Regions from separate parts of the Xanthomonas rydalmerensis genome, predicted to be linked through region 2. Evidence: riboswitches for the same ligand, from Rfam matches in the RefSeq annotation. Region 2 holds a riboswitch; each other region holds the start of a gene.
The links. A riboswitch is a leader RNA that binds a small molecule or an ion and turns the genes downstream of it on or off. The one in region 2 is predicted to bind cobalamin.

Region 1: linked by a shared signal. The riboswitch ahead of btuB (TonB-dependent vitamin B12 receptor) and the one ahead of QN245_RS21055 (CoA-acylating methylmalonate-semialdehyde dehydrogenase) in region 2 are both predicted to bind cobalamin.
Region 3: linked by a shared signal. The riboswitch ahead of QN245_RS20490 (ribonucleoside-diphosphate reductase subunit alpha) and the one ahead of QN245_RS21055 (CoA-acylating methylmalonate-semialdehyde dehydrogenase) in region 2 are both predicted to bind cobalamin.
Region 4: linked by a shared signal. The riboswitch ahead of metE (5-methyltetrahydropteroyltriglutamate--homocysteine S-methyltransferase) and the one ahead of QN245_RS21055 (CoA-acylating methylmalonate-semialdehyde dehydrogenase) in region 2 are both predicted to bind cobalamin.

What each region holds. Positions count from the first base shown of each region.
Region 1 covers NZ_CP126170.1:4,325,737-4,332,906, forward strand. Annotated here, with positions in the region: gene queD (6-carboxytetrahydropterin synthase QueD) at 1-217, shown strand, start outside; gene QN245_RS18335 (phasin family protein) at 494-871, shown strand; gene bioD (dethiobiotin synthase) at 1,285-1,974, opposite strand; gene QN245_RS18345 (GAF domain-containing protein) at 2,092-2,574, shown strand; gene QN245_RS18350 (TfoX/Sxy family protein) at 2,571-2,999, shown strand; cobalamin riboswitch at 3,284-3,500, shown strand; gene btuB (TonB-dependent vitamin B12 receptor) at 3,615-5,486, shown strand; gene gph (phosphoglycolate phosphatase) at 5,962-6,615, opposite strand; gene dinB (DNA polymerase IV) at 7,061-7,170, opposite strand, start outside.
Region 2 covers NZ_CP126170.1:4,915,226-4,922,395, forward strand. Annotated here, with positions in the region: gene QN245_RS21045 (enoyl-CoA hydratase) at 1-770, opposite strand, end outside; gene QN245_RS21050 (acyl-CoA dehydrogenase family protein) at 767-1,957, opposite strand; gene QN245_RS21055 (CoA-acylating methylmalonate-semialdehyde dehydrogenase) at 1,957-3,471, opposite strand; cobalamin riboswitch at 3,611-3,810, opposite strand; gene mntP (manganese efflux pump MntP) at 4,316-4,891, shown strand; gene QN245_RS21065 (TonB-dependent receptor) at 5,247-7,170, opposite strand, start outside.
Region 3 covers NZ_CP126170.1:4,786,809-4,793,978, forward strand. Annotated here, with positions in the region: gene QN245_RS20490 (ribonucleoside-diphosphate reductase subunit alpha) at 1-2,361, opposite strand, end outside; cobalamin riboswitch at 2,542-2,760, opposite strand; gene QN245_RS20495 (hypothetical protein) at 2,982-3,113, opposite strand; gene QN245_RS20500 (SIR2 family NAD-dependent protein deacylase) at 3,176-3,946, opposite strand; gene QN245_RS20505 (organic hydroperoxide resistance protein) at 4,110-4,541, opposite strand; gene QN245_RS20510 (MarR family winged helix-turn-helix transcriptional regulator) at 4,616-5,074, opposite strand; gene QN245_RS20515 (hypothetical protein) at 5,218-5,610, shown strand; gene zapE (cell division protein ZapE) at 5,633-6,730, opposite strand; gene QN245_RS20525 (alpha/beta hydrolase) at 6,727-7,170, opposite strand, start outside.
Region 4 covers NZ_CP126170.1:4,751,219-4,758,388, forward strand. Annotated here, with positions in the region: gene QN245_RS20355 (DUF1800 domain-containing protein) at 1-218, opposite strand, end outside; gene QN245_RS20360 (ATP-binding protein) at 431-1,801, opposite strand; gene QN245_RS20365 (response regulator transcription factor) at 1,884-2,567, opposite strand; gene QN245_RS20370 (hypothetical protein) at 2,641-3,024, opposite strand; gene dusA (tRNA dihydrouridine(20/20a) synthase DusA) at 3,445-4,464, opposite strand; cobalamin riboswitch at 4,608-4,861, shown strand; gene metE (5-methyltetrahydropteroyltriglutamate--homocysteine S-methyltransferase) at 5,073-7,170, shown strand, end outside.

The sequences.
Region 1 (7,170 bases), 590 kb from region 2:
GGTCATGGATTTCGGCGACATCAAGGCGGCCTTCCGCCCGCTCTACGACCAGCTCGACCACCATTACCTCAACGACATCGAGGGCCTGGACAACCCCACCAGCGAACGCCTGGCGGTGTGGATCTGGGACCGGCTCAAGCCGGCGCTGCCGCTGCTGAGCGAAGTGGTGGTTCATGAAACCTGCACCTCCGGCTGCCGTTATCGCGGTCCGGGTTGAAAGGCTGGGAATGGAGAATGGGGAGTGGGGAATCGCAAGGGCGGCACCGCGGTGGCTGAGCGTTTGCGATGCCGCCTGCCCGTGCGTCGTAGCGCGCATTGGCGCTTGCCAGAAACCCAGAGGCGCCTTGCCGAGCCCCGGAAAATTGCGCCAAGCCATTGATCCGGAAGGTAGATTGAACGCATCCTGAGCGGCTTCAGAAAATTTTGTTGCATCGCAGCAGAATGGGCGTATGTTGCACTGCAACAGCAGTCGGCATTCCAACGGAGTTGCATGATGTCCGCTCAATTCAACGATCAGTTCAGCAGCTACACCCAGCAGTTCGCCGCCGCCGCGGCGCGTGCCAACCGCCTGGCGCTGGAGAGCGCCGAGAGCGTGTTCGGCGTGCAGTTGAAGACCTTCGAGAAGAACGTGTCGGCCACCACCGGCTTCCTCGGCGAACTGACCGAGGCCCGCGATCTGGGTACCGTGCAGGCGCTGTGGCCGAAGGGCCTGCAGATCGCCCGCGACAACTTCGAGCGGCTGGCCACGGCCAACCAGGAAGTGTTCGGCCTGGGCCTGAAGACCTCCGAGGCGATCGGCCAGCTGGCCAAGCACCAGTTCGAGGCGGCGACCGAACAGGCTGCGCCCAAGGCCAAGCCCACCGCCAAGTAACACCGTTTTCGACGTCGCTGCGGTTCGCCGCCCGACGCACGCTCGGTCTGCATGGGTCCCTCCCCCCGTGCAACCCCAGGCCCGGTAGATCCCTCCCTCTACCGGGCCTTTTTTATGGGCGGGATTCGGGAGTGGGGATTGGGGATTTGTCGATCTCGCGCGTCCCGGCGTTCCTGGCTTCCTTCATGGGAGAGGCTTCAGCGCCGATGCTCTGCTCGAAACCGGTAGATCTCTTCTTCTACCGGCTTATGCGCGCGCTTCGGGAGTGGGAGCGACATTCGGGACGAGCCGATCCCGCCGTCGGGATACCTGTCTGCGGGAAGGGCTTCAGCCCCGACGCGTCATCGGCAAGGCGTCGGGACTGAAGTCCCTCCCACACAAGCCGGCTGCGCAGCGCGCGTCTCGGCAGCGGCTCAGTCCGGGGACATTCCCGCCCACGGCTGCAACTCCGCCGCCAACTGCGCGGCCTGCGGTTGCGGCCGGTACGGCAAGCGCCCCCAGCACGGCATCGGCAGACGCGCGCGCAGCATCGCCATGTTGTCGTCGATGCGCTCCATCGCCGGGTCGATCTCGTTGCCGATCCAGCCGATGCACTGCAGGCCGTCGGCGGCGATCGCCGCGGCGCTGAGCCGGGCATGGTTGAGGCAGCCCAGGCGCAGGCCGACCACCAGCACCACCGGCAGCCCCAGCGCGCGCGCCAGATCGGCCTGATCCAGCGTCGCCGACAGCGGCGCCGCCCAGCCGCCGACACCCTCCACCACCACCACGTCGGCCTGCGCGCGCAGGCGTTCGAAGGCGGCGGCGATCGGCACCAGTTCCAGTTGCACGCCGGCATCGGCGGCGGCCAATTCCGGCGCCAGCGGCAGCGGCAACGCGTAGGGATTGAGATCGGCGTAGGCCGGCCGCGGCGCGCTCGCGTCCTGCAGGGCAAGCGCGTCCTCGTTGCGCCAGCCGTCGGCGTCGCGGCTGCAGCCGCTGGCGACCGGCTTCATGCCCACCGCGCGCTGGCCACGCGCGCGCAAGGCATGCAGCAGCGCGGTGCTGGCGATGGTCTTGCCGATGCCGGTATCGGTGCCGGTGACGTAGAAGGCGGGAACAGCCATGCGAAAACCCTGTCGGTTGGCCGGCGGGACGCGCGGCGGCGCGCAGGATAGCCGGGCGCGTCGCGCGCGTCAGCCGCCGCGGTGCCGGCGGACGCAGCGCGCTGCTAGACTCGCGCGATGTTCGCCTCGTCCTCGCTCACCGGCAGCAAGCCGGAACAGTACGCCCAGTTGCTCGACCAGGCCCGTGCCCTGGTCGCCGGGGAGCCCGACCGCATCGCCAATGCCGCCAACCTGGCGGCGCTGGTGTACCACGCGCTGCCGCGGCTGAACTGGGTCGGTTTCTATCTCTACGACGGCAAGGAACTGGTGGTCGGCCCGTTCCAGGGCCTGCCCGCCTGCGTGCGCATTCCGCTGCACAAGGGCGTGTGCGGCGCGGCCGCCAGCAGCGGCCAGACCCAGCGCATCGACGACGTGGAGGCGTTCCCCGGACACATTGCCTGCGATTCCGCCTCGCGCTCGGAACTGGTGGTGCCGCTGCTGCGCGGCAGTGCATTGGTCGGCGTGTTCGACCTGGACAGCCCGGACCTGGCCCGCTTCGACGCCGACGACCAGCGCGGCCTGGAAGCGATCGCCCAGGTCTTCGTCGACAGCCTGCGATGAGCACGGCCAAGCTGCGCAACATCGGCCCCAAGAGCGCGGCCTGGCTGCGCCAGGTCGGCGTGCGCACGCAGCAGGACCTGGAGGCGGCCGGCGCGGTCGGCGCCTTCGTCAAGGTCAAGCGCGCCGGCTTCAAGCCCAGCCTCAACCTGCTGTATTCGCTGGAAGGCGCGCTCAGCGGCTGTCACTGGCAGGAACTGTCCGAGGCGCGGCGCGCGCAGTTGCTGGGCGAGCTAGAGACCGCGACGGCGGCGCTGCCGGCGCAGCGCGGCCTGCCGGTGGCCGGGCCGGTGGCGACCACCCATTTCGACCGCGACGACACGCGCGGCGACGACGCTGCCGACGGCGCCTACGCGCACGAGGCGCACGACACGCCGGTGGGCGACCATCACGGCGACGACGACAGCCACGGCACCCACGCCGACTAGGGCGTTGCCGCATCCCCAAGCATGCCGCGCCTTGATTGCGCATGCCTGTGACAACGCAGAACGTGGACGTGAGTCCGCGCCCGAGCGACAACGCGACCACGGACGCACGCGATCACAGCCCTTCGGGCGAGGTCTGGCCGGCATGTCGCCTGCGCCGCGCGGCCCGACCTGACTGCCCGTCGGCGCTGCGCCGCGCACCACCGGTGGCGCGCTTGCCAGACCCAAAGCCGCACCCCCGGGATGGATGGGCATGCCCTACCCCGCGCAGCCAGCGGCGATCGCGTACAATCGCGCCGCTTCAAGGTGACCCACCGGCTCCGGCCAGCGGGTTGAAACGGGAAGCCGGTGCGTCTTGCGACAAGGCCGGCGCTGCCCCCGCAACGGTAAGCGATCCGCGCTGACGACTTTCGCCACTGTGCCACGGCATGGGAAGGCGTCGCAGCCGGGAGGCCCGCCTCCCAGATCGCCAGCCCGGAGACCGGCCTTGCAGCTCACTGGTTGCGATGCGGAGGGCGTCGCGGCGTGCCGCGCCGCGTTCGGCGCCGTCCGCTTGCACCTTCCGTTCGCGACTCCCTCGCCGTCACAGCGCGCAGCCGCGCGCCGGAGTTGCCACCCATGTCGTCCCGCCTGCTTTCGGTCGCGATCGCGTCCGCCCTGTCCCTGCCCGCGCTGGCCCACGCCGCCGACGCCGCCACCGATCTCGACCAGGTCCTGGTCACCGCCACCCGCACTCAGATCTCGGTGGAGGACAGCGTGGTCCCGGCGCAGGTCATCGACCGCGCGGAGATCGAGCGCAGCCAGGCCACGTCGCTGGCGCAGCTGCTGCAGGGCCGCGCCGGCATCGGCATCTCCAACCAGGGCGGCCTGGGCAAGCTGACCACGCTGAGCCTGCGCGGCAGCGAATCGGACCACGTGCTGGTGCTGGTGGACGGCGTGCGCATCGGCTCGGCCAGCGCCGGCCTGGCCGCGTTCCAGGACCTGCCGCTGAGCCAGATCGAGCGCATCGAGATCGTGCGTGGCCCGCGGTCGAGCCTGTACGGCTCCGACGCGATCGGCGGCGTCATCCAGATCTTCACCCGCCGCGGCGGTCAGGGCTTCCAGCAGAACCTGAGCCTGGGCGGCGGCAGCCACGGCCTGCGCGAGGCCGGCGCCGGCTTCAGCAACCGCGGCGAGCGCGGCTGGCTGGCCGTGCAGGGCGGCTACCAGAAGACCGACGGCATCAATGCCTGCAACGGCTCGGCCACGCTGTTCGCGGGCTGCTTCGTCGACCAGCCCGACCGCGACGGCTACCGCAACGTCTCGCTGAGCGCGCGCGGCGGCTACGCGCTGACCGACACGCTGCGCATCGAAGGCCAGGCGCTGAACATCGACAGCCGCAACGAGTACGACGGCGATCCGCTGTTCGCCGGCAACGAGGCCGACAACACCCAGCAGGTGTTCGGCGGCAAGCTCGACTGGACCCCGTCCGATCGCCTGCACCTGGCCGCGCAGTTCGGTCGCAACGTCGACGACGCCGACAGCTACTACCGTGCCCCCGGCGCGCGCACCCGCAGCTTCGTCAGCACCTTCGACAGCCGCCGCGACACCGCCGCGCTGCAGGGCGACATCACCCTCGCCGAAGGCCACCTGCTCAGCGTCGGCAGCGACTGGCAGCGCGAGCACGTCACCAGCACCACCGCTTTCGACGTCGACAGCCGCGACAACACCGGCGTGTTCGCCGAGTACCAGGGCCGTTTCGGCGCGCAGCAGGTGCAGGCCAGCGTGCGCAGCGACGACAACGAGCAGTTCGGCGAACACACCACCGGCAGCCTCGGCTGGGGCCTGGCGCTGGCGCATGGCCTCAAGCTCACCGCCAGCGTCGGCACCGGCTTCAAGGCGCCGACCTTCAACGACCTGTACTACCCGTTCGCCGGCAATCCGGAGTTGAAGCCGGAGCGTTCCAAGAGCGGCAACCTGGGCGTGGCGCAGTACGCCGACAGCTGGAACTGGACCTTCAACGCCTACGAGACCCGGGTCAAGGACCTGATCTCCTACGACGCGATCAGCTTCCTGCCGGTCAACGTGGACGAGGCGCGCATCCGCGGCGCCGAACTGACCGGCTATGCGCTGCTGGCCGGCTGGGAACTGTCGGCGCAGCTGAGCCACACCGACCCGCGCAACCGCAGCGATGGCGGCAACCGCGACAACTGGCTGGCGCGTCGCGCGCAGAACACCGCGCGCCTGGACGTGGATCGCGGCATCGGCCCGGTCAAGCTCGGCGTCACCGTGTTCGGCAGCGGCCACCGCTTCGACGACGCGGCCAACCGCGTACGCCTGGCCGGCTACGGCACCGTCGACCTGCGCGCGGAATACGCGTTCACCCCGGACTGGACGCTGCAGGCCAAGGCCAGCAACGTGTTCGACCGCGACTACCAGACCATCAACTGGTACAACCAGCCGGGCCGCGAGTACGCGCTGACCCTGCGCTACGCGCCGGCGGCGCGCTGAGTCGGCGCCCCGCGCTGCGCCGGCGGGCGTGGCGCGGGGCAGCCCGCACGGAAAACACGCGCGTCTTTTTTGTAGGAGCGGCTTTAGCCGCGACAGGCTTTCCCGCGAACTCCCGTCGCGGCTGAAGCCGCTCCGCATGTGCGACCACGTCGGATGTAGATGCGCGCATTCTCAACGCAGGCATGCGCGATGCATCGCGCAGTTGGTCGCTCGCGATAAGGGCCGCTGGCTGTCGAACGCAAACACCCGCCCTCGTGCTCATGCATCGCGGCACGAACCTCACAGTTCGGCGCCCGCTACGCGCCCGTACCCTCACCCCAACCCCTCTCCCGGGGGGAGAGGGGCGTAATGCGTCATGGGTTGTGGGAGCGGCTTCAGCCGCGACGGGCCTTGCCGGGAAAGCCTGTCGCGGCTGAAGCCGTTCAACCGCATCCCGATCTTTGCGCTGCTCCGCGGTGCTTGAACCGCCGTCGTATCAACGCAGTTGCAGCAGCTCGCGCAGGTCGTCCATCAGCAGCACCACATCGGCGGTGACCAGATCCAGATCGCGCGGATAGCCGTAGCGCACCAGCGCCACCGGCATGCCGGCGGCCTGCCCGGCCTGCAGGTCGGTCCCCGAATCGCCGACCATCAGGCAGCGCGCCGGCGGTTTCGCGAACTGCTGTGCCAGGTGCAGCAGCGGCACCGGACTGGGCTTGCGTTCGGGCAGGCTGTCGCCGCCCAGCACCGCAGAGAACAGATCGGCCACGCCCAGATGGCGCAGCAGCGGCGGCACCATCGCCGACGGCTTGTTGGTGCACAGCGCCAGCGTCACCCCGTCCGCGTGCAGTTGCGTCAGCGTCTCGGCCGCGCCGGGATACAGCCGCGGACTGCGCAACAGGCATTCGGCGTAGTGACGCATGAAGGTCGGCATCACCGTCTCGAGTGGCGTGGCGTCGCCGGCATGCCGCCAGGCGATCTCGACCAGCTTGCGCACGCCCTCGCCGATCCAGCCGAGCACGGTCGCCTCCGGCACGCGCGGCAGGCCGAAGTCGGCCAGCGTGCGGTTCAACGCCTCGGCGATGTCGGCGCCGCTGTCGACCAGGGTGCCGTCCAGGTCGAACACCACCAATGCGTAGGGGAACGTCATCTCGTGCCAATGCGGGAGGGGGAAGTGCGCATTGTAGGTGGGGCAAGGCTGGTATGCGGTCGCGACAAGGCCGATCAGCATGACCAGACGATGAAGTCGGTGTTCCAATCCTTGCAGCATGCCCCTGTGGGAGGGACTTCAGTCCCGACGCGGAAGAGGCGAAGGCCACGTTTCCTGTTCGCTCGCGTCTCCCTTGGCTTTCAATCCACGCCGGTAGCCGTGCGACTGGAGCTGGCGCCTGTCGTGGCTGTCCCGGATCGTGTTTCAATCCACGCACACTCAAGGGCAGGACTGCGACAGACGCTGCCTATGGTGCAGCCGTTCCTATTTCGACCTCTGCACCGGTGAAGGTGCGGCTGCCAACTCGGCATCCTCGACGGCTACAACAATCCGTTTCAATCCACACGCCAGGCACAACACGATAAGCCCCCCGCGCGCGACCACCTCAACCGAACAAGCGCCCCTGCGCCTGTCCCGGCTCGCGTTCGTGGAAGCCGGACAGGCCCACGCCGACCAGGCGATAACGCGTGGACGTCGGCAGGTCCACGCGCTCGC
Region 2 (7,170 bases):
GCGTTGACGCCCTCGGCCTGGTCGGCGCTGTCGAACAGATCCACGAACGCCTCGCGCTCGCTGATCAGCGCGCTCGCATGCGACTGCATGCGGGTGGCCTGCACCAGGCGCTTGGCCGCGGCCACGCTGATCGGACTCTGCCGCGCCGCCTTGGCCGCCCAGTCCAGCGCGCGCGCCAGCGCCTGTCCGCTCGGCACGACTTCCTCGACCAGGCCGATCCGCAGCGCGGTCTCGGCATCGACCCGTTCGCCGAGCAGGATCATGCGCTTGGCCCAGCCTTCGCCGACCAGCCGCGGCAGGTTCTGGGTGCCGCCGGCGCAGGGCAGGAGGCCGACCGTCGCTTCGGGCAAGGCCATCTGCGCCTGCGCCTCGGCGATGCGCAGGTCGCAGGCCAACGCCGCTTCGAGCCCGCCGCCCATCGCATAGCCGTTGATCGCGGCGATGCTGACGCCGCGGAATCCGCTCAGCGCCTCGAAGGCCTCGCCGAAGCGGCGGGCCGCTTCGCGCGCCAGCGCCTTGTCGCCGTCGGCGAACTGCTTGAGGTCGGCACCGGCGCTGAAGAACTTCTCGCCGGCGCCCACGAGCACCAGCGCATAGATGTCGCGATCGGCGTCCAGCGCGTCGACCAGCTCGCGCAGCGCACGCAGACTGTGCACGGTCCAGGTGTTGGCCGGCGGATTGGACAGGGTGACCACGGCAGTGTGGCCGTCGATCTGCAGGGCCAGCCCGGTCCAGTCCCGGCGGCGGTAGGAGGTGTCGGCGGCGCTCATCGCAATTCCTCTTCGGTGTTCAACAGGTGGCGCGCGACGATCACGCGCATGATTTCGTTGGTGCCTTCCAGGATCTGGTGCACCCGGCTGTCGCGCAGCAGGCGTTCGACCGGGTACTCGCGGATGTAGCCGTAGCCACCGTGCAGCTGCAGCGCGTCGTTGCAGATCGAAAAGCCGGCATCGGTGGCGAAGCGCTTGGCCATCGCGCACCACACCGTCGCATCGCGCGCGCCGGCGTCGAGCTTGCGTGCGGCGGTGTGCACCATCTGCCGCGCGGCGACCAGCTGCGTGGCCATGTCGGCCAGGGTGAACTGCAGGGCCTGGAATTCGGCGAGCTTCTTGCCGAACTGGCGGCGCTCGCCCAGGTAGCGCCGCGCCGCATCCAGCGCGCCCTGCCCCGCCCCCAGCGAGCACGCAGCGATGTTGAGGCGGCCGCCGTCGAGGCCGCGCATCGCGATGCGGAAGCCCTCGCCTTCCTCGCCCAGGCGATGCGCGAGCGGCACGCGCACGCCGTCGAAACTCACCGCGCGGGTCGGCTGGCTGTGCCAGCCCAGCTTGTCCTCGTTGCGCCCATAGGCGATGCCCGCCGCATCGGCCGGCACCGCGAAGGCGCTGATGCCGCGCGGGCCGTCCTCGCCGGTGCGTGCCATCACCACCAGCAGGTCGGTCGCGCCGGCGCCGGAAATGAACGCCTTGCTGCCGTCGATGCGGTAGCCGTCGCCATCGCGCACCGCCCGGGTCTTCAGCGCGGCCGCGTCGGAGCCTGCGCCGGGTTCGGTCAGGCAGTACGAGGCGAGCTTGGCGCCACTGGCCAACGCCGCGCCCCAGTCCCTGCACACGGCCGGCGTGGCGAAACGGGTCAGCATCCAGGTGGCCATGTTGTGGATGCTGATGAAGGCCGCGGTGGACGGATCGACCGCGGCCAGTTCCTCGAACACGATCGCCGCATCCAGGCGCGACAGCCCGCTGCCGCCGGCGTGCTCGTCCACGTACAGGCCGCAGAAGCCGAGTTCGCCGGCCTTGCCGATCGCCTCGCGCGGAAAGATCCCGTCCGCGTCCCAGCGCGCCGCGTGCGGCGCCAGTTCGGCCTGGGCGAAGCCGCGCGCGGCCTCGCGATAGGCGCGCTGCGCCTCGTCCAGCCCGACATCGGCCGACTGCTCCAGCGGCCACTGCATCGCCGCGGCCATCACGACAGGCGGATCGTGGTGTTGACGCCCTGCCCGGCGCCGGCATCGTCGAACCAGCGCGCAGTGACGGTCTTGGTCTGCGTGTAGAACTGCACCGCCTGCTTGCCGTAGGGGCCGAGGTCGCCGAGCTTGGAGGCGCGCGAACCGGTGAACGAGAACAGCGGCACTGGCACCGGGATCGGCACGTTGATGCCGACCTGGCCGACGTCGATCTCCTCCTGGAACTTGCGTGCGGCGGCGCCGGACTGGGTGAACAGCGCCGTGCCGTTGCCGTTCGGATTGGCGTTGACCAGGGCGATCGCGTCCTCCAGCGTGGCCGCCTCCAGGATCACCAGCACCGGGCCGAAGATCTCCTCGTCGTAGATGCGCATGCCCGGCGCGACCCCGGAGAAGATCGTCGGGCCGACGAAGTTGCCATGAGCGAATCCGGGCACCGTCGGGTTGCGTCCGTCCAGTTCCAGCGTCGCGCCCTCGGCGATGCCGGTGGCGATCAGCGCTTCGATGCGCTCGCGCGCACTGCGCGAGATCACCGGCCCCAGATCGGTGCCGGGTTCGCTGCCGGCGTTGACCTTCAGCGTCTGCGCCTTGGCCACCAGCGCCGGAATCCACTGCCGCGCCTCGCCGACCAGCACCAGCGTCGAAGCGGCCATGCAGCGCTGGCCGGCGGCGCCGAAGGCCGCCCCCACCAACGCGTCGAGGGTCTGCTCGCGCGCCGCATCCGGCAACACCACCGCATGGTTCTTCGCGCCCATCATGCATTGCACGCGTTTGCCGGCCAGCGCCGCACGCCGGTAGACGTGGGTGCCGACCTTGGTGGAGCCGACGAACGACAGCGCCTTGATGTCGGCGTGGTCGCACAGCGCATCGACCACCTCGGCGCCGCCATGCACGACGTTCAGCACGCCCTTGGGCACGCCCGCCTGCACCGCCAGTTCGACCAGGCGCATGGTCACCAGCGGATCCTGCTCGGATGGCTTGAGCACGAAGGTGTTGCCGGTGGCGATGGCCATCGGGAACATCCACAGCGGGATCATCGCCGGGAAGTTGAACGGGGTGATGCCGGCGCACACGCCCAACGGCTGCAAGAGCGTGTAGGTATCCACGCCGTTGGCGACGTTGTTGGCCAGTTCGCCGAGCTGCAGGTTGCCGATCGCCGCGGCCTGTTCCACCACTTCCAGGCCGCGGAACACGTCGCCTTCCGCGTCCGCCAGGGTCTTGCCCTGCTCGCGGGTGAGGATCGCCGCCAGCTCGCCCATGTGCGCACGGATCAGCTGCTGATAGGCCAGGAAGATCCGCGCACGGGTACCGATCGGCGTCTTGCGCCAACTCGCGAATGCGCGTTGCGCGGCGGCCACGGCGGCATCCACTTCCGCGGCCGTGGCGAACGGCACGCGCGCGAGCACGTCCTGGGTCGCCGGATCGACGACCTCGCGCCATTGGCTGCTGCTGGATTCGACGAACGCGCCGTCGATCAAGAGCTTGACGGTCGCCACGTCGGCGCCGGTCCGGGTCATCTGGTTCACGGGTCCTGTCTCCTCATCGCATCACCACCGGGCGGGCGGCGATGGACAGGACAAGCGAACGCGCGGCGCAAGGGCCCCGACGTCGTTCCGCTCGTCAGGTTGCCCACCGCAACACCCGAGAAAGAACGTCGCAGGACGTCCACGTCAGGCCGGTCTCCGGGCTTGCGAGCAATGCGCGACCGCATCACCCCGACACCTTCCCGCTTGCGCAGTGGTCTGTTGTCGGGTGTTCTCGCCTACCGTTGCGGGGGCAGCGCCGGCATCGGACCGGCTTCCCGTTTCACCCGGTGCGTCTTGCGACGACCAGGCACCTGAAGCGTGGCCAGTGTAGTCGCGCCGCGGCGACAGCAACACGCTGCAGCGCAGCGCGCGGTGTTGGCGTCGGCAAGCAGCGCGCCATTACCGACCGCGCACAGCCGCGTTCGCCTCAGCAGGCGGCGCGTATCACCAGCATGCACAGCGCCGCAGCGGCGACACCGGATTCCCTGCAGCGATCAACCGAATGCGCTGCAGTGATCACGGGCGCTGCGGGCCATCGCAGCACCCCACGCGGAACGCCGGCCGGCACGCCCCGCTATAGCCGATGCTAAGAAGAGAAGCTGCAGGTTCGCGTGCGTTCCAGGGATGTTCGCCGCAGTTGGCCGCTGTTAGACTGCGCGTCCCCTTGGGGAGTAGCCTGCTGTCCGACCTGCGCGGACAGCGCCCGTGTCAACACACTCGGCCGATGCGCCGTGGTACGGGCAGCCAGTTCGGTTGGCGAGACCAGCGGCGAGTGCGCAAGGCGAAGGCCGGGCGCGCGCGCTCGTCGTTGTCGCCTGTCCCGGTACGGTCCCCCATGTCGTTTCTTTCGATTCTCCTGCTCGGCATCGCCATGTCGACCGACGCCTTCGCCGCCGCCGTCGGCAAGGGCGCGGCGATGCAACGCCCACGCTGGGCCGACGCGCTGCGCGCCGGCCTGATCTTCGGCTGCATCGAGGCACTGACACCCGCGCTGGGCTGGGTGCTTGGCCAAGCCGCGTCCAAGTACGTGGTCGCCTTCGACCACTGGATCGCCTTCGGCCTGCTCGGCGCGCTGGGCGTGCACATGATCGTCGCCGGCCTCAAGCCGGAGTCCGACGCGCCCGACGAGGCCGCGCCCAAGCGTCACGGCTTCTGGAGCCTGGCCGCCACCGGGTTCGCCACCAGCATCGACGCGATGGCGGTCGGCGTCGGCCTGGCCTTCCTGGACGTGAACATCGTCGAGGTCGCGGCGATCATCGGCCTGTGCACGCTGACCATGGTCACCCTGGGCATCATGCTCGGCCGCGCGCTCGGCGCGCTCGCCGGCAAGCGTGCGGAGATCGTCGGCGGCGCCCTGCTGATCGCGATCGGCAGCACCATCCTGTTCGAGCATCTGCACGGCGCGGGGTGAGCGCCGCGGCGCCTGTTTCGGCCGGGATTGGGGATTCGGGATTGGGGATGTGCGACGACGGTGCGCGCCCATCTCGCCATGCCGGCGCCTTGGGTCAGGCCGGCCTGTCAGTGAAGTCCAGGTAGGTGGACAGGATGCAGTGATGGCACTGCGCAGCGCCACCCAGGGAGTTGGGTGCGCGGCGCGACCAACATCATGAGTTCTGCGGGAAGAATCCATAACTTGCCGTTGAAATTGATGGCGTGTTCGGGAAATCCTCACCAGCACCAAACCAACAACCAGGCATTACCCACTTGGAATCAGCGCCCCATGAAGAGGCGCCGATGCCATTTACTTCGCAACACCTTGCTGCGCATTAGAACTTGTACGTGGCACGCATCCAGTAGTAGCGGCCCAGCGTGTCGTAGGTGCTCACGTCGGTGTTCGCGTTCAACACGTTGTTCTGGTACATCATCGGCGGCTGCTTGTTGGTCAGGTTGTCCACGCCAAGATCCAGGCGCAGGTTGGCCCCGGCCATGTCGTAGCCCACCTGCAGGTTGTGGTACATGTAGCTGCCGTAGTCCAGCACCACGCCCTTGAACGCCGCATCGGCGGACATGTTCTGGGTCAGGTCGCCGCTGCCGACCTGCATCTTGCCGATCCAGCGCGTGGTCCAGCTCGCATCCCAGTTGCCCAGCTTCCAGCCGAGCAGGGCATGCGCGCGCCAGTGCGCGTAGTTGCCGTAGGACGAGTTGTAGCGGCCGGCCATGTGCACCACCGTGTCCCCGGTGTCGATGTCGTAGCGGTGCAGGTAGGTGCTGTCCACGGTCACGGTGAACTTGCCGTAGTCGGTGGCGGGCAGCGCGTAGCTCGCCCCCAGGTCGATGCCCTGGGTATTGAGCTTGCCGATGTTCACCACCGGCGTCTGGATGTAGTCGATGTTGCCGGCGCTGACGCTGCTGGCGGGATAGCGGTGGATGTAGCTGCAGTACGGGCTGTTGTTGTCGTTGTAGCAGAGATCGGCCACGGTCTGCGCGGAGATCGGCTGGATCAGATCATTGAGCTTGACCTTCCACCAGTCGAGGTTGACCGACAGGCCCGGCACGTACTCGGGGCTGTAGACCAGGCCGTAATCGAACGAGGTGCCCTTCTCCGGCTTGAGCTGGTAGCCGACATAGGTGGCACCGGACTTGATCGCGTTGGTCTGCGAAAGGCCCGTGCCGCTGAAGCCGGCCGGCACGCCGGCGCAGGCGTTGTCATGGCCGCTGCCGCTATAGCCGACGCACGGATCGATGAAGTTCGGCGCGTCGGCGGTAGGGCCCTGGTAGATGTCGGTGATGGTCGGCGCGCGGAACACCTGCGCCGCGGTGCCACGCACCATCAGGTCGTGGATCGGCCGCCATTCCACCTGGAACGAGGCGCTGTTGTTGCCCGAACGTACGCTGCTGTAGTCGGAGTAGCGATCGCTCAGCGTCAGGTTGAGCGCGCCGATCGGCGAGGACTGCTCCAGCACCGGCAGGAACAGCTGCGCGTAGGCTTCCTTGACGTTGAAGCTGCCGCTCAGCGGCGAGGCGCAGGCTTCGGAGGAGACCGCACAGGTGTTGTCGCTGTTGATCAGCGCGTTGGCCGACACGCTGGAGCTCAGGCTCTCCTTGCGGTACAGCGCACCGACCGCCAGCTGCGCGGCGCCGGCCGGCATGTCCCACAGGCTGCCGTTGGCGCTGGCTTCCCACTGGCGCATGATGGTGGTGGTTTCCTGGCGCGGGATCGACTCGTTGCTCTGCAGCCAGGCGACCGTGGTCGGGCTGCCCTGGTCGAGGATGTTGACCTGCCCGGCATTGATGGCGTTCTGCAGCGCGGCGTAATCGACGTAGCCGTGGCTCCAGTTGCGCTGGCGGTAGTGGCCGTAGTTGAAGTTGGCGTCCCACACCCAGCTGCTGTCGCCGATGCCGCCCTTCAGGCCGATCACGTCCTGGTCGGTGGCGGTGTCGTAGAAGCCTTCGCGCTGGCCGAGCGAGGTGAAGCGCGTCTGATACTCGTAGCCGTTGGGGCCGAACTCCACACCGAACGGGTTGTACGGATTGTTGGCGGCGATGGTGATGCCGTCGTTCTGCGCATCGAGCGGCAGCGGCGCGATCGCGAAGTTGGACATGGTGTGGTTGTGGTAGGCGTTGACGTACGCCTGCATCGAGTCGGTGATGTTGAAGCTGCCGAGCACGAAGCCGCCGACGCGCTGCTGCGGGGTCAGCAGCAGGTTCTGCGCCTCGTAGTTGTAGGAATCGGCCGAGGAGCTGTAGCAC
Region 3 (7,170 bases), 130 kb from region 2:
GGTCTTCAGGCCTTCCTTCCACGCGGTCATGTGCAGGTCCAGCAGGGTGCTGGCGCGGATGCCGCTGGGCACGTAGAAGTTGAAGCTGATCGACTGGTCGACGTGGCGCTGGCGGCGCGCGTTTTGGCGCACGCTGGCGAACTGGTCGACCTTGTAGGCGCCCTTCTCGTAGTACGGATAGGTGTCCACGGTCAGCCCCGGCGCCACCACCGGACGGCGGAAGTCCTTCTTCTCTTCGTAGTAGAACGCGCTGTAGATCGGGTCGATCGACGCGGTGGAGCCGGCGATCTGCGCGGTGCTCATGTTCGGCGCCACCGCCACCATCCAGGCGTTGCGCACGCCATGCACGCTCACCTGCGCGGCCAGTTCCTGCCACTCGGCGCTGTCGTAGCCGCGCTTGCTGAAGTACTCGCCGTTCTGCCAGTCGCTGCCCTTGAACACCTTGTACGCGCCCTTCTCCTTGGCCAGCGCCAGGCTCGCCTGGATGGTCAGGTAGTTGATGCGCTCGTACAGCTCGTCGCTGTAGTCTTCGGCCGCACGCGAGTTCCAGTCGATGCCCTTCTGCGCCAGCAGGTGGTGCCAGCCGAAGGTGCCCAGGCCGATCGCGCGGTACTTCTGGTTGGTGATGGTGGCCTGCGGCACCGGCAGCTCGTTGAGGTCGATGACGTTGTCGAGCATGCGCACCTGCACGCGGATCAGCCGCTCCAGGATATCCGGCGACAGCAGGTCCGGCTGCGCGGTGACCGCGCGGCCCAGGTTCACCGAGGACAGGTTGCACACGACGAAGTCGCCGGCCTGCTTGGTGGTGACGATCTGGTCGCCGCTGATCATCTCCTGGATGACCCGCGTCGGGCTCATGTTCTGCAGGATCTCGGTGCACAGGTTGCTGGAATAGACCATGCCCTGGTGCTTGTTCGGGTTCATGCGATTGACTTCGTCGCGATAGAACATGAACGGGTTGCCGGTCTCCAGCTGGCTGACCATGATCCGCTTGAACATGTCGATGGCCTTGACCACCTTGCGGCCGATGCGCTCGTCGGCCACCACTTCCTCGTAACGCGCGCGGAAGCTGCCTTCACCGCGCTTCTCGTCGAAGAAGTCCTGCAGGTACCAGCCCTTGACCTCCTTCACCTCGTGCGGGTCGAACAGGTACCACTCGCCGCGGCGCTCGACCGCTTCCATGAAGATGTCCGGCACGCACACCGCGGTGAACACGTCGTGCGCGCGCAGGCGCTGGTCGCCGTTGTTCAGGCGCAGGTCCAGGAACGCCTCGATGTCGCGGTGCCAGATGTCCAGGTACACGGCGATGGCGCCCTTGCGCTGGCCGAGCTGGTCCACCGACACGGCGGTGTTGTTGAGCTGCTTGATCCACGGCACCACGCCGCCGCTGGAGTTCTTGACCCCGCGGATCGCCGAGCCGGAGGAACGCACGTAGCCCAGGTAGGCGCCGACGCCGCCGCCGTGCTTGGACACGCGCGCCACGTCGGTGTTGGAGTCGTAGATGCCCTGCAGGCTGTCGTCGACGGTGTCGATGAAGCAGCTCGACAGCTGCCCGCCGATCTTGCCGGCGTTGGCCAGGGTCGGGGTGGCCACGGTCATGTACAGGTTGGACAGCGCCCAGTAGGCCTCGCCGACCAGCTGCATGCGGCGCTCGCGCGGCTTCTCGTCCTGCATCAGGTACAGGGCGATGGTCAGCCAGCGCTCCTGCGGCAGTTCGTAGACCTTGCGCGAGTTGTCGGTGGCCAGGTAACGCGTGGCCAGCAGGTACAGGCCGTTGTACGCGAACAGCTTGTCGCGCTCCGGATCGATCATGCGGCCGGCTTCGGCCAGTTCGTCCTTGGAGTAGTTCTTGAGGATGTCGATGGAGTACACGCCGCGGTCGGCCAGGCTTTCCTGCAGACCGACATAGGAGCCGTACTTCTCGCCGGCATCGTAGAAACGGTTCTTGCTGGCGCGCTTGTACAGGCGGTCCAGGTACAGGCGCGCGGCGAAGTACTCCCACTCCGGCGTGGCGATGTCCACGCGCGACTCGGCCTCGCGGATCAGGTAGTCGACCATGTCGTCGGCCGACAGGCTTTCCCTCTTCTCGATGAAGGCGAAGGCCTTGCGCTCGTAGTCGCTCACGTCCAGCTGCGGGAACTCGGCGTGGATCCGGTCCAGGGTGCGCTGCAGGCGCGAGCGGTCGAAGGCCATGCGGCGGTTGCCGCCGTCCTTGACGATCCAGGTCACGGCGCGCTGGTCGTTGCTCGGCTCGCTGCTGGCCGGCTCCGGCTGGGCGGTGGCGGCAGTGGCGGCGGCGGTCGTGGGGTCGACGGCGGCGTCGACGGACGCGGTGGCCGGCAGGCTGTGGGTCTGGCTCATGAAGGTCTCCAAGCGTGGTGCACGCGGCCGCCCGACCCTCGCAGGCAGCGGTCCGACCGGGTCCGAAGGGGGCAGGCGGTGTCGCGAAGACTGCAAACGGCGCAGGCACCGGGCCTGCGGGCGGTCATCGCTGCACCGACCATCTCCCCCCGGAGATCGCGCGGTCGGCGCCGCGCGGTGTGCTTCGCGCGGCTGTCGGCAGGTCTTCGGGCTGATGGGCAACGGCCGTGGCCGGTTCCTAGCCCGTCGCTTCCCAAGGCGGGCGCCTCAGTGCGGATGACGGGTTCGTTCCCAATTACCGCTGCGGGGCAGCGCCGGAATTGGCGTTGGCACGCCGCACCGGCTTCCCTTTTGATCCCGCGGCTTGGGGCCGCCGGAACCGACCACCCCAAGATAGTGTGGTCGGTCGACGACGTCAACGCTAAATATGGGTCAAATTACGAAAACCTAAGCCTGGCAACGGTTTGCCGTCGGCAGCCGGTTTCGGCCCCGCCGCGGAGAACGTTCGCGACCATAACGGGGCCGTGAAGCCGGGCCCCGGAGAGGGGCAAGATGCCATCGAAACGGCCCGCCGGCCGCCCGGCGCGCGCCCTCCCCGGCCATCCGCGCCGCCGGTCGGCTCAGTCGCCTTTCTTGTGCTTGTGCGGCTTGAGGGATTTCGTGTTTCCCGGAATGTCCTTGTTGTCCCGCTGACGCCGATCCGGCTTGCCGGTGCTCTTTGCGATGCGCTTGGGGCCAGGTTTGATGCCCATCATCACACTCCACGGGTGGTCGACCGAAGCAATCGAAGCCACATCTTCAACGTGCAGCGGCCTCAGGCCACCATGCACTGCTGCAACAGCAACGGCAGCGCCACCGCCGCGCTGTCGCGCCAGTGCAGATCGGCGCGCGCCGACAGCGCGCTGGGTTCGGGGTTGATCTCGACCACGCAGGCGCCGCGCTCCTTGGCCTGCAGCGGCAGGCTGGCGGCCGGATAGACCAGGCCGGAACTGCCGATCACCAGCACCAGGTCGGCGGCGTCCGCCGCGGTCTGCGCGCGCGTCCACTCCGCCGCCGGCAGCGCTTCGCCGAACCACACCACGCCCGGGCGCACCGTGCCGCCGCAGGCCGCGCACACCGGCGGCGCCAGGCGCTGGCTCGGCGTGTGCACGTCCACCGGCGGCAGCAGCCCACGCCAGGGCTGGCCGCAGTCGCTGCAGCGCAGCGCCGACAGGCGGCCGTGCACGTGCGCGGCGACCTCGCTACCGGCGCGCTGGTGCAGGTCGTCCACATTCTGGGTCACCAGCGTGGTGTGGCGGACCTCGGCCAGGCGCGCCAGCGCAAGATGCCCGGCATGCGGCTGCGCCAGCGCCACGATCGCCATGCGCCAGCGGTACCAGCCCCAGACCAGGGCCGGGTCCGCGCGCCAGGCGTCCTCGGTGGCCAGTTGCTCGGGATCGAAGCGCGACCACAGGCTGTCGTCCTGGCCGCGAAAGGTCGGCACCCCGCTCTCGGCGGACATGCCGGCACCGGTCAGCACCAGCACACGACGCGCGCCCTGCAGGAAGGCGGCGACGGTCTCGGCGTTGTAGGCGGAACTGAGCATGGCGCGCCCGATTTGATGAAGCTCACACTATTGCATCGCCGCGGGACGGCCTCAATGTGCGCGGCAACACGCGCGGCACCCGCAACGCGAACGGGCGGCCACTGGCCGCCCGTCGCTTACCGCCATGGACCGGCGCACGCGCCGGCCAAGACATCCCGCTGGCTCAGCCGAGCACAACCAGCTTGACGTCGATGTTGCCGCGGGTGGCGTTGGAGTACGGGCACACCTGGTGCGCCTTCTCCACCAGCGATTCCAGCGTCGCACGCTCCACGCCCGGCGCCGCGATGCGCAGTTCCACCGCGATACCGAAGCCGCCCGGGATCTGGCCGATGCCGACATGGCCCTCGATGTTCGTCTCGGCCGGCAGCGTCACCTTCTCCTGCCCGGCGACGAACTTCAGCGCGCCGATGAAGCAGGCCGAGTAGCCGGCCGCGAACAGCTGCTCCGGGTTGGTGCCGTCGCCGCCGGCGCCGCCCAGCTCGCGCGGGGTCGACAGCTTGACGTCCAACGCCTTGTCGGGGGTGGCGGCGCGGCCGTCGCGGCCCCCGGTGGCGGTGGCAGTGGCGGTGTAGACGATGGTGGTCGGTGAAGCCATGGTGGTTCTCCTTGGAGGGTGGCGCCGCGGCGCCATGGGTGTAGAGGGGATGGGGTGATCGGAGCCGGAATCGCTCAGGGCGCGGCCAGCAACTTGCCGCGGACCTCTTCCAGGTCGTGCTTGAGCCGGGTCAGTTGCTGCAGGTCGCAGGCGACCGCGCACAGCACGCCTTCCGGCACTGCCTGCGCACGCGCACGCAGGGCCTGGCCCTCGGCGGTCAGCGCGATCAGCACGCGGCGCTCGTCCTCGGCGGCGCGGCGGCGGGTCAGCAGGCCGACCGCCTCCAGGCGCTTGAGCAGCGGGGTCAGCGTGGCCGAATCCAGGAACAGCTTCTCGCCGATGTCCGAGACACTGCAGCCGTCCTGTTCCCACAGCACCAGCATCACCAGGTACTGCGGATAGGTCAGGCCGAGCTCGCCCAGCGGCCCGCGGTAGAGCTTGTGCATCGCCAGGTTGGCCGAATACAGCGCGAAGCACAGCTGGGTGTCCAGCTTCAGCAGCGCGGTGGCGTCGGGGGGAGAGGTACGGTCCACGGGAGGAGATATTACATAGTGTGCGATTCAATCGCAAGCGATATTTTTGCCGGTGCTAACTTCCGGCTGAAGCGCTCGGCGTCCTGCCCCTGTGCCGCCGCTGGCGCAGGATTACGCTGCCGCGCAGCCCGAGGAGTCTCCGCATGCGCGCATCGTTCCTGCTGCTGGCCGCGCTTGGCGGTGCGCCCGCCGCCGTCGTGCCGAACACCCTGCCCGCCGGCCCGGTGCTGGTCGGCGCCGGCGCCGACGCGCTGGCGCGTGAAACCCATCGCCAATGCCCAACGGTGCCGACCGACCGGCTCACCCCGGCCGACCTTCTCGATGCCGAGGACACGTTTCGCGACGGGCTGTCGGTGGCGCAGCGCCAGGCCATGGACCGGCAGTTGCCGCAGGACGGCGCGTTCGGCCCGGCCCGCTGCGCACGCAGCGAAGGCGGCGCCAGTTGCCCGGCGGCCGCCTATCTGCAAGAGATTGCGGGCGCGGGCCTGATGCCGCGCTTCGTCGCCGGGCTGTGCGCGCCCGGCGCAGTGCGCTGAGCGCGCGCCGGCGCTCCTGCGTTCAGACCCGGTGCGCGGCCGACAGGTACTCGGCGCTCTGCATCTCGATCAGCCGCGAGGCGGTGCGCTCGAAGGCGCCGGCCAGGCGCTCGCCGGTGTACAGCAGCGGCGGCGGATCCTGCGCGGTGCAGACCAGGTTGACGTGGCGGTCGTACAGCTCGTCGATCAGGTTGACGAAGCGCCGCGCCGCATCCTCGTTCATGCGGTCGAAGTGCGGGATGCCGCCGAGCAGCACGGTGGTGAACTCGTGCGCGATCTCGATGTAGTCGCTGGGACCGCGCGGGCCTTCGCACAAGGCGACGAAATCGAACCAGACGATGCTCTTGCCGCGCGCGCGCACCGGGATCTTGCGCCCTTCGATCTCGATGTTGCCGCGGCGCGCCTCGGCCTTGCCGGTCAGCGCGCTCCAGCGTTGCTCCAGCCAGGCGTCGCTGTCCTCGACCAGCGGCGCGCGGTACACCGGCGAGCGGGTCAGCGCGCGCATGCGGTAGTCCTCGGCGCCCTCGGCGTACAGCTCCACGCAGTAGGTCTGCAGCAGCGCGATCGCCGGCAGGAAGCTGTCGCGCTGCAGGCCGTTGAGGTACAGGTTCTGCGGCGCGGTATTGGAGGTGGTGACCAGGGTCACACCCTCGGCGAACAGGCGCTCGAGCAGGCGCGACAGCAGCATCGCATCGCCGATGTCGGTGACGAAGAACTCGTCCAGCACCAGCACGCGCAGCCGGCTGCGCCACTCCTGTGCGATCTTGGCCAGCGGATCGCTCTGCCCGGCATGCGCGCGCAGGCGCTCGTGCACGCCGCGCATGAAGCGGTGGAAATGGGTGCGGTACTTCCGCGTGATCGGCAGGCCGTCGTAGAACAGATCGACCAGGAAGGTCTTGCCGCGGCCGACCCCGCCCCAGAAGTACAGGCCGCGCACCGGCTCGGGCTTCTTCCAGAACGCCGACAGGCGGTCCAGCCAGCCGTCCTGGTCGCCATCCACGATCGCGACGTGGATGCGGTCCAGTTCGGCCAGCGCCGCATGCTGGGCCGGATCGTCGCGCCAGTCGCCGCGCGCCACGCCCTCGGCGTAGCGCTGCGACGGCAATGCCGCCGCGCTCACGCCTGTGCCGCCGGCAGCCAGCCCTTGACCGCGTGCTGCAGCGCGCCGCGCAGGTCGATCAGCTTGCGATGGAAGAAGTGGCTGGTGTCGGGCATGCGCACCAGCTCCGGCTGCGCTTCCAGGGTCTCCAGCCAGTCGTACACGGCCTGCGGATCGACGATCTCGTCGGCCTCGCCCTGGATCACCAGCCACTGCGGCGGCGGCACCATCTCGGAAAAATCCCAGCGCCCGGCCGGCGGCGCGATCGAGATCAGCACCTGCGGCTGCAGCGCGGCGCTGGCGCGCAGCGAGACATAGGCGCCGAAGCTGAAACCGGCCAGCCACAGCGCGTCGTGCGGGCGCTGCGCGCGCACCCAGGCGGCCACCGCGGCCAGGTCCTGCTGCTCGCCCTCGCCGTGGTCGAAGCTGCCGGCGGAAGCGCCGACGCTGCGGAAGTTGAA
Region 4 (7,170 bases), 160 kb from region 2:
TGCTCGAACTGCGCCACGCTGGCGCTGTCCAGGCCGAGGGTCATCGACTGCAGCCAGCGCGCGTCGTCGCGCTTGATCACCTTGTCGCTAGCGGCGATGGCGCCGACGGTGAACAGCACCAGCAGCAACGACAACAACAGTCGCTGGGTGTTGCGCAATACACGCCGGCCGCGCACGCGCAGACGCGTTGCTGCAGGACGATGCCGGGATGCGGACATGCGAGGCTCCTGGACGAAAAGCGGCGTGAAGACCGGCGCAGTATCGCCAGCTGTGCGCCGGTCGCGTTAAGCCACTGTCGGAAACCTCCCGGTCATTTGCACGGGATTCACCTGCTGCTGCGGCGCAGCAGCGTCATGTGCGGTCTGTCAGTGCTCATGGCCGCTGCGCGGCGGGATGTCGGTCCCAAGCCAGCGCGGGGACGCCGCTGGACTCAAAATCCCGGCGGCAGGGTGACCAGGAAGCGCGCCCCGCCCAGTTCCTCGGAGCGGCTGACCTGCAGTTCGCCGCGATAGCCCTTGACCAGGTCCTGCACGATCGCCAGGCCGATGCCATGGCCGTGCACGCGCTCGTCGCCGCGCACGCCGCGCTGCAGGATGTGCGCGACCTCGTCCGGGGCGATGCCGGGGCCGTCGTCCTCCACCGAGATGATCAGGCCGGCGCGGCGGCTGCCGGCGGCCGGTTCCGGGCGCACGCTCAGCAGCACCCGCCGGCGCGCCCACTTGAACGCATTCTCCAGCAGGTTGCCGAGCAGTTCCTGCAGGTCGCCAGGCTCGCCATGGAAGCGCGCGCTCGGCTCGATGTCGAACTCGCACAGCACGCCCTTGGCCGCGTAGACCTTCTCCAGGCCGCGCACGATCTCCTCGGCATTGGGCTCGATCGGCAACGGCGCGGCGAACAGCTTGTGGCCGCTGGAGGCGGCGCGCGCCAACTGATACGACACCAGGTTGTTCATGCGCCGCAGCTGCACGTCCAGCTCTTCGCGCAGCTCCGGCCCCTGCGCGCCGCTGTCGAGCTGGGTGCGCAGCACCGCCAGCGGCGTCTTCAGGCTGTGCGCCAGGTCGGCCAGGGTGTTGCGCTGACGGTCCAGGTTCTCGCGCTCGCTCTCGATGAAGGCGTTGATGCTGTCGGTCAGCGGTTCCAGCTCGCGCGGATGGCGATCGCCCATGCGCATGGCTTCGCCGCGCTGCACCTTGGTCAGTTCGTTGATCACACGGCGCAGCGGGCGCAGGCTCCATTGCAGGATGAAGGCCTGCAGCACCAACAGGATCAGGCCGGCGCCACCGAGGTTGAACCACACCCGGCCGCGGAACACGCGCAGCTGCGCGCCCAGCGCGCGGGTGTCCTCCATGATGTAGATGGTGACCGGGGTTTCCTTGTCGCGGCGCACGTAGGCCAGGCCGATGCCGTAGCGGTAGACCTCGCCCTCGCTGCCGTCGATCTGGGTCATCGGCCAGGGCCCGTCGAAGGTTTCCTGGCGCGGCTCGAGCATGCCGCCGCGCGGTGGCAGCGGGCCCTCGCTGGACATCGAGATCCAGCCTTCGGTGGGCAACACGATCTGCGCGTACAGGCCGCTGCCGGGCCGGTCGAAATGCGGGTCCGGCGGCGGCTTGTCGTTGTTGATGTACAGCGATCCGTCGCGGGCGACGTCGATGTTGTTGGCGTACGCGGTGGCGTAGCTCTTCAGGCGCTCGCGCAGGTTGCTCAACGCGGTGTCGGCGAACGCCTGGTCCAGCGCGTAACCGGCCGCGGCCAGGAACGCCAGCAGGCTGAGGCTGGCGGCGAGCAGCTGGCGCGCCTGCAAGGAACGCGGGCGCCAGCGTTTGTACCACCTGGGTCGTGCCGCCACGCGGTCGCTTCCTCGGTGTGCTCGCCGGCGCCTGCGATCAGCCTTCGGTGCGCGGAATCGCGAACCGGTAGCCGCGGCCGCGCACGGTCTCGATCGGCTTCAACTCGCCGTCCGGGTCCAGCTTCTTGCGCAGGCGGCCGATGAACACTTCGAGCACGTTGGAATCGCGGTCGAAATCCTGCTGATAGATGTGCTCGGTCAGGTCCGCCTTGGAGACCAGTTCGCCGGCATGCATCATCAAATACTCAAGTACCTTGTACTCGTAGCTGGTCAGGTCGACGTTGCTGCCGCTGACGCTGACGGTCTGCGCCGCCAGGTCCAGCGCGACCGGACCGCATTCCAGGGTCGGCTTGCTCCAGCCGGCGGCGCGGCGCAGCAGCGCATTGACGCGCGCCAGCAGCTCTTCGACATGGAACGGCTTGACCAGATAATCGTCGGCGCCCTGCTTGAGGCCTTCGACCTTGTCCTGCCAGCTGGAACGTGCGGTGAGGATCAGCACCGGAAACTTCTTGCCTTCGTCGCGCAGCGCCTTGATCAGTTCCATGCCCGACATCTTCGGCAGGCCGAGATCGATGATGCCCACGTCGAAGGGCACTTCGCGGCCCATGTACAGGCCTTCCTCGCCGTCCTGCGCCGCATCCACCGCAAAGCCTTCGCGCTTCAGGCGAGCGGCCAGGGTCTCTCGCAGCGGAGCTTCGTCTTCGACCAGAAGGATACGCATGAACTCTCCCTAGTAACTTACAGGTGGCCGGTGGCCGGGGCGGTGTGTGGAACCTGAACCGAACTATCCGGACTCACGGGTGATCGTCGCGTGGTGGCTCGGGAGGCTCGCCCGACCGCGGCGCCCGCGGCGGTGCCGCACGGCCAGGCTGCGGATCGTCCATGTAGCGTACCCGCCCACGGCCGTCCATGTACTTGACGCGGTTGATGTCGCGTCCGTCGAACGGCACGCGCTCGGCGCCGAGGATCTGACCGCCGGTGGACCGCTGCACCCGGCGCACCGCATCGGACAGGGAACTGCCGGCATAGTCACGGCTGCGTCCCGCGTCGCGCTCCGGCGGCGCCATCGCGCCCGGCATGGGCGGCTGCTGCGCACGGCCATGCCCAGCCGCGACCGACGCCAGCGCGAGCGCGAAGACGGCGGCAAAGCGGTAGTGGCGGGAAGCAGGAGAAGTCACGACGGGCATCCTAACGGACTGATCGGAAACGTTCAAAACTTGTGAAGCGCGACACCTCGTGGAAACGAAGACGACCTCGAGAAATCGAGGCAAATTCTTGATTTTTCGGGGTGAATCCGGTCTGAACTTTTCCGGCCGCCACGGGCGACATTCAGTCAAATGAACCTATGAAGAGTCGATGCAAGGGCCGCGCCAGGGGTCTGGAGAGGCCCTGCGGCAGGTGCTTCGCAGCGTCTCCGGGAACGCAGAGACTAGCCGGCCATACCTGAACGGAATCCCTGAACGAAAGGAGGAAAGTGGGATGCGGACCCGTCGCCGACCGATTCGCGACGTTGTCCTACACTCTAGAGAAGAGACGAGGTCGACCAGCGACGAGCAAGGCAATGGCGCCTCCACTGCGTTCCGATTGGCTCCCGCCGATCAGGCCGCCGCGCGTGTCGCTTCATCGGTGACCGCCAACGCCCGCTCCAGCAGCGCCCAGTCCGCGCCCGGCCGGTGCGCGCCTTCGCTGAGCACCTGGCGGAAGGCGCGGCCGCCGGGCTGCCCGTGGAACAGGCCGAGCAGGTGCCGGGTGATGTGCTTGAGCGCCAGGCCCTCGGCCAGGCGTGCCTCGACGTAGGGACGCAGCGCACGCAGCAACTCCGCGCGCGGGCGCGGCGCGGCGCCGGTCAGGGCCGCGTCCAGCCGATGCAGGACGTAGGGGTCGTGATAGGCCGCGCGGCCCAGCATCACCCCGTCCACCGCCTGCAACTGCGCCTGCGCCGTCTCCACCGCGGCCAGGCCGCCATTGAGCACCACCTGCAACTGCGGCCGCTCGCGCTTGAGCCGATGCGCCCAGTCGTAGCGTAGCGGCGGCACTTCGCGGTTCTCCTTCGGCGACAGGCCCTGCAGCCAGGCATTGCGCGCATGCACCACGAACAGTCCGCAACCAGCCGCGGCGACCTGGTCGACGAAGGCCAGGAACACCGCATAGTCGTCGTCCTGGTCCACGCCCAGCCGGCATTTCACCGTCACCGGGATGTCCACCGCCGCGACCATCGCCGCCACACACTCGGCGACCAGCGTCGGCTCGCGCATCAGGCAGGCACCGAAGCGCCCGGCCTGCACCCGGTCGGACGGGCAACCGCAATTGAGGTTGATCTCGTCGTAGCCCCAGTCCTGGCCGATCCGCGCCGCCTGCGCCAGCAGCGCCGGCTCGCTGCCGCCGAGCTGCAGCGCCAGCGGATGCTCGGACGCATCGAAATCCAGCAACCGCGCACGATCGCCCAGCACCACCGCATTGGCGTGCACCATCTCGGTGTACAGCCGCGCCGACGGCGCGAGCAACCGGTGGAACACCCGGCAGTGGCGGTCGGTCCAGTCCATCATCGGGGCCACGGACAGGCGCAGCGAGGCGGCGTAACGCGCGGGGAGATCGGCGGTGGGGAGCGGAAGCGTCATCGGCACGACGGGCGGGCGCCGCCGGCTATCCGCCGCAGCGCCAGTCATTGACTTAGGGATCAATAGCTTACACGTTCGCCATGAACGTTGCCGGGACCTACCGACAAAAACGCACTGGCGCTTGACCCGCCACCGCATCCGGCCTATCGTGCGCTCGCCGAAGGTATTCATCTCTTCATTCGGATGAAGGGATGGATTTAAACGGGAATCCGGTGACGGCCGGCGCCGCAAGCGCCTGCCCATTCCGGAGCTGCCCCGCAGCGGTGAATGGAAACGACCTCCGTCAATGGCACTGGGCCAGCGCATGCCGGCCTGGGAAGCGACGGACAGTAGGTGCGCAGCCGGCACGGTGCGCGTGTCCATCAGCCCGAATACCGGCCCCGGCCGGAGGACCGTGCGTCCTCCGATTCGACCTGGCGCCTCCGCGGGGAGGCGGCCGGACCGCGACCCGGCCTTGCGCCGCGCCGCGTCGTCCGCCTGCCCGCGCGGTACCGGTTCGCCCGCGGGGGCGAAGGTCGCTGGCGTGGCGGGCGGTCCGTGCGAACGGGACGCGCGGCGCGCGGTTCCTTCGTTCCTCAATGCCCTTGAACGCAATGAGGAAACGCAACATGACGATCGTGACCAACCTAGGCTTCCCGCGCATCGGTGCGCGGCGCGAGCTCAAGCAGGCGCTGGAACGCTACTGGCGCCGCGACATCGATAGCGCGCAACTGCAGGACACCGCACGCGACCTGCGCCTGCGCCACTGGCAGCTGCAACGCGAGGCCGGGGTGGACGTGCCACCCAGCAACGACTTCAGCCTGTACGACGCGATGCTCGACACCGCGTTCCTGTTCGATGCGATCCCGCAGCGCTACCGCGCGCTGGCCGATGCCGATCCGCTGGCCGGCTACTTCGCGATGGCGCGCGGCACCCAAGAAAACGGCCTGGACCTGCACGCGCTGGAAATGACCAAGTGGTTCGACACCAACTACCACTACCTGGTGCCGGAGCTGGCGCGGCGCCAGCACTTCCGCCTGCGCGGCGACAAGCCGGTGGTGGAGTTCCTGGAAGCCAAGGCGCAGGGCATCCAGACCCGGCCGGTGCTGATCGGGCCGGTGACCTTCCTGGCGCTGTCCAAGACGGTGGACGGCAGCGACCGCTGGGCACTGCTGGACAGTCTGCTGCCGGTGTACGCCGACCTGCTGCAGCGCCTGCATGCGGCCGGTGCCGGCTGGGTGCAGCTCGACGAGCCGGCGCTGGTGCTGGACCTGGACGACGCCGCGCGCGCCGCCTATCGCCGCGCCTACGACGTCCTGGCGCAGGCGCCGCGGCCGAAGCTGCTGCTGACCAGCTATTTCGGCGAGCTGGGCGACAACCTGGAGCTGGCGATGGCGCTGCCGGTGGACGGCGTGCACGTGGATCTGGTGCGCGGCGTGGCGCAACTGGACGCGGTGCTGCAAGCCTTGCCAGCCGGTCGCGTACTCTCGGCCGGCCTGGTCAACGGCCGCAACGTGTGGCGCACGCCGCTGGACAACGCGCTCACCCTGGCCCGTTACGCGGCCGGCCATGTCGGCCGCGAGCGGTTGTGGCTGGCGCCGTCGTGCTCGCTGCTGCATGTGCCGGTGGATCTGCAGCAGGAGACCAAGCTGGACCGTGAACTGGTCGGCTGGCTGGCCTTCGCCAGGCAGAAGCTGCAGGAACTGCGCACCCTGGCCGATGCGCTGGACGATCAGCCGCAGGCGCAGGCGGGACTGGATGCAGCGCGCGATGCGTTGGCCAGCCGCCGTGCCTCCGCCCGCGTGCACCGCGCCGAGGTGGCGCGACGGGTAGACGCACTGACCGACGATGCCGGCCGCCGGCAGTCGCCTTATGCGCAGCGCCGCCAGGCGCAGCAGGCCGCGTTGCGGCTGCCGCTGTATCCGACCACCACGATCGGCTCGTTCCCGCAGACCGAGCAGGTGCGGCAGGCGCGCGCGCAGCACAAGGCCGGCAAGCTCGACGATGCCGCGTACGACGCGTTCCTGGCTGCCGAGACCGAACGCTGCGTGCGCGCGCAGGAGCAACTGGGCCTGGATGTGCTGGTGCACGGCGAGTTCGAGCGCAACGACATGGTCGAGTACTTCGGCGAGCAACTCGACGGCTTCGCCTTCACCCGGCACGGCTGGGTGCAGAGCTACGGCTCGCGCTGCGTGAAGCCGCCGATCATCTACGGCGACGTGCAGCGTCCGGCGCCGATGACGCTGCGCTGGACCCAGTACGCGCAGTCGCTGACCGAGCGGCCGATGAAGGGCATGCTGACCGGGCCGGTGACGGTGCTGCAGTGGTCGTTCGTGCGCGACGACCAGGAGCGCGCGCAGACCTGCCGGCAGATCGCGCTGGCGCTGCGCGATGAGGTGCGCGACCTGGAGGCGGCCGGCATCGGCGTGATCCAGATCGACGAGCCGGCGATCCGCGAAGGCCTGCCGCTGCGCCGCGCCGACTGGCAGGCGTACCTGGACTGGGCGGTGCAGTGCTTCCGCATCGCCGCGGCCGGCGTGCGCGACGCCACGCAGATCCACACCCACATGTGCTACTCGGAGTTCAACGACATCATCGAGGCGGTGGCGGCGATGGACGCGGACGTGATCTCGATCGAGACCTCGCGCTCGCGCATGGAACTGCTCGATGCCTTCGTGCGCTTCCGCTATCCGAACGCGATCGGGCCCGGCGTGTACGACATCCATT